3 regions of the Microbulbifer sp. ABF4_107 genome follow, and region 1 is predicted to be linked to each of the others. Evidence: predicted binding sites of a transcription regulator. Region 1 holds the regulator's gene; each other region holds the start of a gene.

Region 1 (4,281 bases):
GTCGTTCAGGATGTCTCCGTGAGCGTATCCAGCGGCCAGGTCGTCGGCCTGCTGGGACCCAACGGCGCGGGTAAAACCACCTGCTTCTATATGATCGCCGGTCTGGTGCAGGCGGATGCTGGCCAGGTATTGATCGACGATGAAGATATCACCGGCCTGTCCATGCATGGCCGCGCGCGCAAAGGCATTGGTTACCTGCCTCAGGAAGCCTCCGTTTTCCGCCGCCTCTCGGTGCAGGACAATATCCTCGCGATCCTGCAGACTCGCAAAGACCTGAACAATGCCCAGCGCAAGGAGCAGCTGGAAGCCCTCCTGGAAGAGTTCCACATCACCCATATCCGCGAAAGCCTGGGTATGGCCCTATCAGGTGGTGAGCGGCGGCGAGTGGAGATTGCCCGCGCCCTGGCAACCAACCCCGCATTCGTATTGCTGGACGAGCCATTCGCCGGTGTCGATCCCATTTCCGTCAACGATATCAAGCAGATCATCCGCCACTTGAAAGACCGCGGAATCGGCGTTCTGATCACCGACCACAACGTTCGCGAGACCCTGGACATCTGTGAGACCGCGTTTATCGTCAGCGAAGGCCACATTATCGCCTCTGGCGACCCCCGCGACGTGGCCGAAAACAAACAGGTGAAAGACGTCTACTTAGGACACGAGTTCACCATCTAGTTCACAGAGGGAAAGACCTCCCTATTTCACGCCAACTCGAAGACATTGGTCACAGGATTTAAGCTGTGACCAAATGCCATCATTTTTTCGGCACACTTATTGCTTAACCGCCCTCTTGTCTTCCGCCCCGCCCCGGGGTAGTCTGCATGAAATGAGCTTTACCCCGCCGCCGGAAACATAAAATTCTCCGCAGCGGATTCACGCCAGATTTTTCTGCCGGCACACCCCTATGAAGCAGTCACTCCAGTTAAAACTCGGCACTCAGCTGACAATGACGCCACAGCTGCAACAGGCCATCCGCCTGCTGCAGCTGTCGACGCTGGACCTGCAACAGGAAATTCAATCCGCCCTGGACAGCAACCCGCTGCTGGAGTCGGACTTCGACGAGCACGCCGGAGAATCACTCCAGGACCAGAACACTCCCGCAGAGCGCAAGGAAGAAGCCTCTGAGCGAGCCGCGGAAACCCAGGCCGAGTCCTCCGCAGACGGCGACTGGACCAACGATATTCCAGATGACCTGCCGGTAGATACGCGCTGGGACGACATCTATTCAAGCGGCAGCCACAGTGGCGGCGAGGGCGAAGATTTCGCGCTCGAGCAGCGCAGCGCGGCCTCGGAAAGCCTGCAGGATCACCTGCAGTGGCAACTCAACCTCACCCCACTCTCTATCGAAGACAAGCTGATCGGCGAAACGCTGATCGACGCCATCGCTCCCAACGGCTTCCTGGGTACCCCCATTGAAGAGCTGGCGGAGTCCATGGAGCTGGACGTCGATGAGGTCATGGCCGTATTGAAGACCATCCAGCAGCTGGAGCCGGCGGGCTGTGGCGCGCGCGATCTGCGCGAAAGCCTGCTGCTGCAACTGCGCCAGCTGCCGGACCAAACCCCCTGGCTTTCTCAGGCCGTAGCCGTGGTGAGCCAGCACCTGGACCTGCTGGGAAAACGGGACTTTCGCCAATTGAGCCGCCGCACCCGCCTCAGCGAAGCGCAACTGGGCGATGTCATGCGGCTGATCCAGACGCTCACGCCCTACCCCGGTGAGGCCTTCGGTGGCGAGGAGCCCCAGTATGTGGTGCCCGACGTCATCGTCAGCCGCAAGCAAGACCGCTGGGTCGTGGAACTAAACCCGGAAACCACGCCCAAGCTGCGCATCAATAACGCCTACGCGGCAATGATCAAGCGTGCAGACAACTCCAGTGAAAACAACTATCTGCGCGACAACCTGCAGGAAGCGCGCTGGTTCCTGAAAAGCCTGCAAAGCCGCCACGAAACGCTCCTCAAGGTCGCCAGCAGCATTGTGGAAAAGCAGCAGGGATTTTTCGAGCAGGGGCCGGAAGCCATGAAACCCATGGTGCTGGCGAATATTGCCGAAACCATCGGCATGCACGAGTCCACTATTTCCCGGGTCACCACCCAGAAGTACATGCTCACGCCTCGCGGCGTATTCGAACTCAAGTACTTTTTCTCCAGCCATGTCAGCACCGACTCCGGAGAAGATGCTTCCTCCACTGCCATCCGGGCGCTGATCCGCAAGCTGATCGATGGCGAGCAGCCGCGCAAACCGCTGTCTGACAACAAGATCACCCAGGAGCTCGACGCCCAGGGGATCAAGGTGGCGCGACGCACTGTAGCGAAATACCGGGAGTCCATGGGCATCCCCTCCTCAAGCGAAAGAAAGCGACTGGTGTAGGCCGCAGGGTCACACTTTTACCCAAACCCGTCGTGCCTTCCCCCCAATTCCACCTACACTTGGCCTCGGCGGCTATTTTCTGGGCAACCAATAGCCTGACAGCGAGTGTATCCTTCCATTCTGACGCACTTCCTAGTAGGGTTGCCGCCCTGTGCGGGGGTGCAGCCAGATTGTGTTGTACTCGATGAGGAGAAATCCATGCAGATCAATATCAGTGGCCACCATGTAGACGTTACTCCGGCCATTCGCGATTACTGCCTGACCAAACTGGACAAGCTCTCCCGCCACAATGACCTGATCACCACAACCCAGGTCACCCTGTCCGTCGACAAACTAGTCCAGAAAGCCGAAGCGCGGATTCACGTGAGCGGCAACAAGGATATTTTTGCCGATTCGGAGTCAGAGGATATGTACGCGGCGATTGATTCGCTGACCGACAAACTCGACCGACAGCTGTTGAAACACAAAGAGAAGTTACGCGGTCACCGCTAGGCTCCATCATTACGAGTCAACGGTTGATTCGCACCGCTAGATCATCTGCACGTTATGACATTGGAAGCATTACTCTCTCCCCGCCTGAGCCTTTGCCACCTGGCGGGGAGTAGCAAGAAAAAGCTGTTGCTCAATATCGCCCAGGCGATCTCCGAACTATACCCCGACCTGGACACCGACACAGTGTTCAACCAGCTGGTAGCCCGGGAGCGCCTGGGTTCTACCGGCATTGGTGAAGGTGTCGCCATTCCACACTGCCGTCTGCCTGGCTGTGAGAAGCCCATCGGTGTCCTTTGCACCACCTCTCCAGCTGTAGATTTTGACGCCATCGACCGTCAGCCGGTGGATCTGCTTTTCGCCCTGCTGGTACCGGAGGATTCCGACCAGGAGCACCTGGATACCCTGGCGGAAATTGCCGCCCTGTTCAGTGACAGCCGTGTACGTGAAAAGCTGCGCCAGGCCACTACCAGCGATGACCTCTACGCACTGGCCATTAACAGCGCAGCGGCGGCCTGATTTTTATTGAGCTAGCGCTCAATGGCGCAGCTTTCGACCCCGCGGATCGGGGTGACTGCTTTATACTGGCCCGACGAATAATTAGGGCCTGCTCAATTGGCAAGGAGCGCGAGTGCAATGCGATTGGTCATCATCAGCGGCCGTTCCGGCTCAGGAAAAAGTTCTGCCCTGCAGCTACTGGAAGACGTAGGCTTCAACTGCATCGATAACCTGCCCGCGAGCCTGCTGCCAGAATTGGTACGCCGGGTAAGCGAGCAATCACCACAGACTGCTCCGGGCCACCATGAAAACACCCAACTTGCCCTGGGCATCGACGCCCGCAACCTGTGGCAGGATGTGCGCCAGGCACCCCAGGTCATTCATGACCTGCGCGAGAGCGGTGTTGAATGCGACGTTGTCTATCTGGATGCACGCTCTCCGGTGCTGGTTCAACGCTTCAGCGAGACCCGACGCAAGCACCCCCTGAGCGACAGCCGAACCCACCTGTTGGAAGCCCTCAACCGGGAGAAAGAAATCCTGGCGCCACTGGCCTCCATGGCCGACCTGGTGATCGATACCAGCAGCCTTAGCCTGCACCAACTGCGCGACCAGATTAAAACCCGGGTGGTCGGCAAAGACTCACCGGGTATGGCGGTGCTATTCCAGTCTTTCGGCTTTAAGCACGGCGTGCCGGTAGACGCAGACCTGGTGTTTGACCTGCGCTGCCTGCCCAATCCGTACTGGGTAGCGGAGCTGCGAGAAAAAACCGGGATGGACCCGGAAGTAGCGGACTTCCTCCGCTCACACCAGGAAACCCAGGACATGCAGCGGGATATCACCGCATTCCTGGAGCGCTGGCTGCCCTCATACCAGCAGAGCAACCGCAGCTATACCTCGGTGTCCATCGGCTGCACCGGTGGCCGCCACCG
Region 2 (4,281 bases), 1.6 Mb from region 1:
ATATTGCCGACCTGCCGCAAAACCTGCGCGCCGAAGGCGGCAGCTGGGCCAAGGCCGCACTGGCCAACAAGTTTGTCGACAAGCTGCTCACCCGCCGCGCCGCCATCGCAGAGCTGCAGGAAGTGGTTGGCGTCGCCAACGACGACAAATCCCAGTACAGCGGCATCCACGCCCACGACTACCTGCGCCAGGTGAAACTGACCAACCTGCCGGATCCGCGCCTGCAAAAAGACAAGATTGGCCTGATCAGCGCCGCTGGCGCCATCATCGATGGCGAAGCGCCTGCGGGACAGATCGGTAGCGCCACGCTCGGCAAACTGATTGCCGAAGCCCGCGAGAAAAACGTCAAGGCACTGGTCCTGCGTATCGACAGCCCCGGCGGCTCCGCCTTTGCTTCAGAGGCCATTCGCCAGGAATTGCTCGCCACCCGCGAAGCCGGTATTCCCGTGGTAATTTCCATGGGTAGTGTCGCCGCCTCCGGTGGTTACTGGATTTCTGCCGGCGGCGATCGTATCTGGGCATCTCCCTCCACCATTACCGGCTCCATCGGTGTGTTTGGCGCCTTCCCGACATTCGAAGACTCCCTGGAGCACTTGGGGATCTACAACGATGGCGTGGGCACCACCGAACTGGCCGGCACCATGCGCCTGGACCGCGCCTTGCCAGAGACCGCCGCGGACATCCTGCAACAGGGCGTGGAGCACACCTACGCCCAGTTCCTGCAGTTGGTAGCGGAAGCGCGCAACAGCACGCCAGAGGAGATCCACAAAATCGCCCAGGGTCAGGTGTGGACCGGCCGCGCCGCCCACGAACTGGGTCTGGTGGACGAGCTGGGCAACCTCAACGATGCCATCGCCGATGCCGCACAGCTGGCCGAGCTGGAAAAGTATGAAGTGATGGAAATTCAGCGCGAGCTGACCCCGAGCGAGAAAGTCATGCGTGCCCTGGCAGAAAATGTGGACGCACAGATTTCCGCAAGCGTCGAGCGCAATCTGCCTCTGGGCGCCTGGCTGAACAGTATTCAGCCTGCGGTTCAGCCACTGACCGAGTTGAAATCCTTTAAAGATCCCCGCGCACTCTATGCGCGCTGTCTGGGGTGTACCGCGCCCTGACCCTTTCCCGATGCCTCACCGGCCCAACCGGTGAGGCTTCCCCCTCCCATTCACTGCCCAGGCCGTATCGCACCCAAGTGGTGCATACCAGCTTTTCACGCCCGCCACCCTCACCATTTCGAGGCAGTCTCCGCACTCTTGTGGCCCGAGGATTTCGAACTAAAGGATTACTGCGCCAATCCATTGCTCTGAAGCGGTGCAATGGCTCAAATTTCTGTGACTGGCACTATTTTTGGATTACCTGAATAGAGCGCGCGTTTTAACGTGCCGACGCCAGGCCAAAAAAAGAAGCCAAAAAAACGGAATCGAATGACCACAATAGCGAGCCCGAAAACCCAGTGGCTGATCGCCAGCGATCTGGACGGCACCCTGCTGGACCACTTCAGCTACTCCCACCAACCCGCCGACGCCACGCTGCATCAACTGGAAACCGCCGGTATCCCGGTCATCCTGAATAGCAGCAAAACCCGCGACGAAATACTGACACTGCGCGATACGCTACAAAATCGTCATCCGTTTATTGTGGAAAACGGATCGGCCATTTTTATTCCTCGAAATTATTTCCCCCACAAACCCGAGCATGCCCGTGAAGAAGATGGATATTGGGTGCTGGAGCCCGGGGCCCAGCGCCAGAGTATTGTCGACTTCCTCCACACCGACGGCATGCGTCACGGAGTGCCCTATTTAAGTTTTTCCGCCGCGAACAATGCAGAAATTGTTGCTGCCACGGGCCTGAGTGCCGGCGAAGCAGAGCAGGCAAACCGTCGCGGATACTCCGAGCCGCTATTGTGGCGCGGTACCGAACAGGAAAAAGCCGCCTTTACCGCCCGCGCAAATGCGGCGGGTTTCGCCACTCTGCAGGGCGGACGTTTTCTGCACGTGCTGGGCCAGACCGACAAGGGTCAGGCGACGCGCCTGCTCAAGAAAACCTATCAGCACTTTACCGAACGCCCATGCAAACTGATCGCGAGCGGCGACGGGCCCAACGACCTGGATATGCTCCGGATCGCCGACGTCGCCATTATTGTGCGCTCGCCGGCACATCCTCCCCCGGAGCTAGCACATCATCCCGAGCTGATCATCACCCAGGAAACAGGCCCCCAGGGCTGGGCACTGGCAGTTCAGGACATTCTCGCCACCGAATTTCTACCCTTGTAAAAATTTCTACCGTCGTAAAACAGGAAGCAAACCGTGACCGATTTTTTTCAGAATGGTGATATCACGACCCTGCACAACCTTTCCAACCGCAGCCTCGAAGATATGGAGGCTGACCTGATTCGTTTCTCCAAGCATCGCCCCATGTCGCTGCTGCTACCTTCCCTGTATTCAGAGCTGGAAGGAGAGGCTCTACCGAAGATTCTCGAAATCCTGGCAGAAGTTCCCTACCTTTCAGAGATCGTCATCGGACTGGACCGCGCCAATGAAGAGCAGTACCGGGATGCACTAAAGCAATTCAAAATCCTGCCGCAGCACGTGCGGGTATTGTGGAATGATGGCCCGCGCCTGCGCGAGCTGGATGCCCAGTTACAGCGAGATGGTCTCGCGCCACAGGAAGCGGGAAAAGGCCGAAATGTCTGGTATTGCCTGGGCTACATTCTGGCTTCTCGCCGCGGTGAAGCCATTGCATTGCACGACTGTGACATCGTCACTTATGACCGCATGATGCTGGCGCGCCTGTTCTATCCGGTGGCCAACCCTCAGTTTAACTACGAGTTCTGCAAGGGCTATTACTCCCGCGTGGCCAATGGAAAAATCAACGGCCGCGTGTGCCGCCTTCTGGTCACGCCACTGATCCGCACCCTGAAAAAAATCTACGGCCACACCAAATACCTCGAGTATATGGACAGCTTCCGCTACTCCCTCGCCGGCGAGTTCTCTTTCCGTCGCGACGTGGTCAACGACCTGCGTATTCCCAGCGATTGGGGGCTGGAAATCGGCGTGCTTTCAGAAATGTATCGCAACTATTCCACCAACCGGCTGTGTCAGGTGGATATCGCACACTCCTACGATCATAAACACCAGGATGTCTCCTTCGACGACGAGCACTGTGGACTGTCAAAAATGTCCATCGATATTGCCAAGTCTTTCTTCCGCAAACTGGCGACCCAGGGCACGGTGTTTTCCTCTGAGACCTTCCGCAGTATCAAGGCAACCTACTTCCGTATCGCGCTGGATTTTGTGGAAACCTACCGCAACGATGCGCTGATCAACGGCCTGAAGTTCGACATTCACAAAGAAGAGCAGACCGTTGAGTTGTTTGCCAGCAACCTGGTGAAAGCTGGGCAGGCCTTCCTGGACAACCCGATGGAAACGCCGTTTATTCCCAGCTGGAACCGAATTACCAGTGCGGAGCCCGGATTTCTGAAACAACTCAAGCAAGCCGTCGAAGCGGACTACGAAGAATACAACGCATAAAAATAAAACTTTGAACGACCAGATCAGCCATACAACGGGGGATACAGTGAACCAACCGACCGCGCAGTTGCCCATCAAGGAGGTTTTACACCAGAAGGTGGTGGATCACCTGGCATTTATCTATCCGGATCTCGAAGTCGAGCCCATCGCCCAGGAGCTCATACGCACCATGCGACTGGACGATGACTGCCAGAGCCCCCTCGCCCATAAAAACCTCTGGGACCAGACCGATATAGCCGTTATTACTTACGGCAACAGTATCCTGAACGATAACCAGCCACCGCTGAAAACCCTGCATCATTTTCTGCAGGCGCATTTCCCGATGCTGATCAATACGGTGCACATTTTACCGTTCTTCCCCTATTCCAGTGACGACGGCTTTGCCGTATCCGCCTACAAGCAAGTGGATCCAACCCTTGGAGACTGGAGCGATATTCTGCGGATCAGTACCGATTTTCACCTGATGGCCGACCTGGTCATCAACCACTGTTCGGCCCAGCACGACTGGTTCCTGAATTATCAGGAGGGGGACGATCCTGGCCGCGACTTTTTCGTCGAGGCAGATCCCAAGGAAGATCTCAGTAAAGTGGTGCGCCCCAGGGTCACACCGCTGCTGCGCGCCACCGACACACCGCGGGGCACAAAACATGTGTGGTGCACCTTCGGTCACGATCAGGTCGATCTGAACTTCGCCAACCCGAAGGTACTGGCCAAGATAGTGGATATCATTCGCCTGTATCTGGATATGGGCGTG
Region 3 (4,281 bases), 890 kb from region 1:
AGCGCGACCCGCGTTCCATCGCACTGCGCGCCGAGGAATACCTGAAGTCCACCGGTCTGGGCGACACCGTGCTGATGGGCCCGGAGCCCGAGTTCTTCGTATTCGACGACATCACCTGGGGTGCCGAAATGGGCGGCGCCTTCTACAAAATCAACTCTGAAGAAGCGGCCTGGTCTTCCGGCGCCTCTTTCGCAGAAGGCAACATGGGTCACCGCCCGGGCGTTAAGGGCGGCTACTTCCCGGTTCCGCCGGTCGACTCCCTGCACGACATCCGTGCCGCCATGTGTTCCGCCATGGAAGCCATGGGCCTGGAGATCGAAGTACACCACCACGAAGTGGGTACCGCTGGCCAGTGTGAAATCGGCGTTGGCGCCAACACCCTGACCAAAAAGGCTGACGAAGTTCAGATCCTGAAGTACGCGGTACACAACGTAGCGCACGCTTACGGCAAAACCGCCACCTTCATGCCCAAGCCGCTGGTCGGTGACAACGGTTCCGGTATGCACGTACACCAGTCCTTCAGCAAGGACGGCGTAAACCAGTTCGCGGGCGACGCCTACGCTGGCCTGTCTGAAACTGCCCTGTTCTACATCGGCGGTATCATCAAGCACGCACGCGCCCTGAACGCGATCTGTAACGCGTCTACCAACTCCTACAAGCGTCTGGTTCCGGGCTTCGAAGCGCCGGTAATCCTGGCCTACTCCGCGCGTAACCGCTCTGCGTCCATCCGTATCCCGTTCGTGCCGAGCCCGAAAGGCAAGCGTATCGAGACCCGCTTCCCGGATCCGACCGCCAACCCGTACCTGGCCTTCGCTGCACTGCTGATGGCTGGCCTCGACGGCGTGAAGAACAAGATCCACCCTGGCGACGCTGCAGACAAAGACCTGTACGACCTGCCGGCGGAAGAGCTGGCCGAGTACCCGACCGTTGCTGCCAGCCTGGATCAGGCCCTGGAAGCACTGGATCAGGACCGCGCCTTCCTGACCGAAGGTGGTGTATTCACTGACGACGCCATCGACGCCTACATCGAACTGAAGAAAGAAGAAGTACAGCGTCTGCAGATGACCACGCACCCGGTTGAGTTCGAGCTTTACTACTCTTGCTAATGTAAGTCCTGCCAATTAGCAGGTATCATCTCTGCGCCCCCGCCGGTTCTTTTGAAGGGCCGATGAGAAGGTGCAAAGATGACGAGAAAGCCCATACCGACAGGTGTGGGCTTTTTTTATGCGCCGAACTCGGTGGTATATGGCTGGAGTATTTATGCGGTTATATCGTTCGCGAGTACACTAGCCTTTAGAGAACGGAATGTTGCAAAGAAGATTGCGGGAGCGCCCATGATCAGATCCACCGCGCAGTTGTCCATACTCTGGCTTGCACTACTGGCAATGCCGGGTTTGGCCCAGGAGCACAGTGACGACAAATCCGCCGCCCAGGGGAATTCCTCCGGTAGCGCCGTCTACAAGATTGTCGGCCCCGATGGGCGCGTGACATTCAGCGACAACCCTCCCGCTGGAGAAAAGGCCGAAAAAGTGGAAATCGGCCCTATCAATGTCCAGCCGGCCACCCCCGGGGAGGGTCTCCCCACGCGCAAACTGTCGCCGCGCAGTGAAGCAGAGCGTGAGCGCGCCGAACTGGGGCCGGTGAATTTTGCCATTGTCAGCCCAGCCAACGATGCGACTATTCCCCCGGGGCAGCGCTTTATTGTGCTCGAAGTGGCGCTGAACCCGGTACCGCGGGACGGATATCAGTTTTTTGCGGTCATTGATGGCCAGCGCTGGTCCGGCAGCTCCTCCGGTACCAGCCTGGATATATCGGCGCTGGAACGCGGCACTCACACCATCCAGGCAGTATTGCTCGGTGCCAGCGGCGAGCCCCTGGCGCAGTCCCAGACCATCCAGGTACACGTTAAGCGCCCCGGCGGTCAGGTGCCGGACTTCCCCGCCGAGCAGGCCCCACAGATGCCGCGCTTGCCGCAGGCCCCCGGAGTGGCGAAGCCAATCAAGCCCCAGCCGCGCTGAGGCAGGCACAATACCTGCCCCTCCGACACAGCCCTCGCCAGCGTCCGCAGCGGGGGCTTCATTCTTTCTCGGTTTGTTCTCGGTTTGCAGTTGCGCCCCGCACTGACTCACTCGCCCGTACCCACGCCCCACAATGTGCTTCGGCGCTGGCCATTTTTTGCTCTGCGCACAATAATGGTGCGATCGATATTGGCTGCAGCCGCCAGTGGCTCGTAAATCTTCATATGGGCCCGATTTTTTGCGCCATTTTGGTTTGCTTCTTGCACTGCCATTAAGCGAACCGGACATGTGAATTACTTCGGAACCGCGAATGCTCAATGACCGCCAGTTGCGCCTGCTGTTGGACAACCTCACCTCGGCCGTTTTGGTGCTCGATGAAAACCTGTCCCTCTGCTATCTGAACTCCGCCGCGGAAGACCTGGTGGCGGCGTCCAGCGCCCGCGCCTGTGGCCAGCCCCTCGAGGAGGTGGTACGGGAAAACCCCGCGGCCCTGCAGGCGCTGCGCTCGTCACTGGCCAGTGGTGAGAAATACACCGTGCGTCGCGCCCTGTGGTTTTTGCACAACCTGGAAGAGTGCACCGTCGACTACTCGGTAACCCCGCTTACCGAATTGGGGCTGCTGTTGCTGGAAGTACAGTCGATGGACCGCCTGCTGCGCATTGCGCGCGAGGATGCACTGATCTCTGCGCAGGAGACCACCCGCAATCTGGTGCGTGGCATGGCGCACGAAGTCAAAAATCCCCTCGGTGGTATTCGCGGAGCGGCACAGTTACTGCAAAGAGAGCTGAGTGAGCTGGATGATGAAGGGCTTGGGGAGTACACCCAGATCATCATCGAAGAAGCCGATCGGCTGCGTAATCTGGTGGACCGCATGTTGGGGCCAAGGATTCCAGTAAGGCTGGAGCCGGTGAACGTGCACACCATCACCGAGCGCGTCGCGCAATTGGTGGAAGCCGAGTGCAGTGGCGAGCTGATTATCCAGCGGGATTACGATCCCTCGATACCGGATATTCCGGCAGACAGCGAGCAATTGATCCAGGCGGTATTGAATATCGCGCGCAACGCCATGCAAGCCATCGAAGAAAATATTGGCCTGGCGGAGGGCAGTCTGACCATTCGCACGCGGGTGCAGCGCCAGTTCACCATTGGCCGCCGCCACTGTTCGCTGGTGTGCCGAATCGACATCGTCGATAACGGCCCGGGGATTCCGGAAGACATCCGTGAGCGGATTTTTTATCCGATGATTTCCGGACGAGCAGAAGGGTCCGGGCTGGGACTTTCTATTTCCCAGCACATCATCAACCAACACCGGGGGCTCATTAAATGTGAGAGCCAGCCGGGACAGACCGAATTCCAGATTTATCTGCCGCTGGCCACGGACTAGCCGCGACGTTTTTACCAGGGCAGGTTGAAGACCGAAAGAACGAGTTGAATTAAAAACGCAGGCCGGAAATTACTATGAACAATCGCGTTTGGATCATTGATGACGACCGCTCCATCCGCTGGGTACTGGAGCGCGCGCTTTCCCGCGCCGGGATCGATACCACCTGTTATGAAAACGGCGATCGCGCCCTGGACGATTTCTACAGTGAATCACCGGATGTGGTGATCAGCGATATTCGCATGCCGGGCTCCGACGGCTTTAAGCTGCTTCAGCGTTTCCAGGCGGAACGCCCGTCGCTGCCCATCATCATCATGACCGCACACTCGGATCTCGACAGTGCGGTCGCCGCCTACCAGGGTGGTGCCTTTGAATATCTGCCCAAGCCATTCGACGTCGATGAAGCGGTGGCGGTTACCCGCCGAGCTCTGGCGCTGGCCAACGAGCAGCAGCCGGAAGAGCCGGTAGTAATCGAGAACGGCACCGGCAACAAGGAAATCATCGGTGAAGCGCCGGCGATGCAGGAGGTGTTCCGGGCGATCGGTCGCCTGTCGCACTCCAATATTACGGTGTTGATTAATGGCGAATCTGGTACCGGTAAAGAACTGGTCGCAGCGGCGTTGCACAACCACAGTCCGCGTAAAAACCAGCCGTTTATTGCCCTGAACATGGCTGCCATTCCCAGGGACCTGATGGAGTCCGAGCTGTTCGGTCACGAAAAAGGCGCGTTCACCGGCGCCAGCGCTCAACGCGCCGGCCGTTTTGAGCAGGCCAACGGCGGTACTCTATTTCTGGATGAAATCGGGGATATGCCCGCGGAGACGCAGACCCGTCTGCTGAGGGTGCTTGCAGACGGGGAGTTTTATCGGGTGGGCGGCCACA

Evidence for each region. The regulator sigma-54, encoded in region 1, starts transcription at its own class of promoters, with help from an activator protein. The targets are predictions, from matches to a motif close to TGGCACANNNNTTGCNNT.
Region 2: ACYX4K_RS08985 (HAD-IIB family hydrolase) is a predicted target of sigma-54. The motif match lies at 1,334-1,351, and genes of this name have one in related genera.
Region 3: glnL (nitrogen regulation protein NR(II)) is a predicted target of sigma-54. The motif match lies at 2,268-2,285, and genes of this name have one in related genera.

The regions. Positions count from the first base shown of each region.
Region 1 covers NZ_CM149983.1:578,269-582,549, reverse strand. The annotation lists gene lptB (LPS export ABC transporter ATP-binding protein) at 1-675, shown strand, start outside; gene ACYX4K_RS02290 (RNA polymerase factor sigma-54) at 905-2,365, shown strand; gene hpf (ribosome hibernation-promoting factor, HPF/YfiA family) at 2,564-2,857, shown strand; gene ptsN (PTS IIA-like nitrogen regulatory protein PtsN) at 2,912-3,373, shown strand; gene rapZ (RNase adapter RapZ) at 3,491-4,281, shown strand, end outside.
Region 2 covers NZ_CM149983.1:2,165,514-2,169,794, forward strand. The annotation lists gene sppA (signal peptide peptidase SppA) at 1-1,112, shown strand, start outside; gene ACYX4K_RS08985 (HAD-IIB family hydrolase) at 1,422-2,270, shown strand; gene ACYX4K_RS08990 (glycosyltransferase family protein) at 2,304-3,527, shown strand; gene ACYX4K_RS08995 (alpha-amylase family glycosyl hydrolase) at 3,574-4,281, shown strand, end outside.
Region 3 covers NZ_CM149983.1:3,892,403-3,896,683, forward strand. The annotation lists gene glnA (glutamate--ammonia ligase) at 1-1,106, shown strand, start outside; gene ACYX4K_RS16005 (DUF4124 domain-containing protein) at 1,335-2,018, shown strand; gene glnL (nitrogen regulation protein NR(II)) at 2,329-3,402, shown strand; gene glnG (nitrogen regulation protein NR(I)) at 3,471-4,281, shown strand, end outside.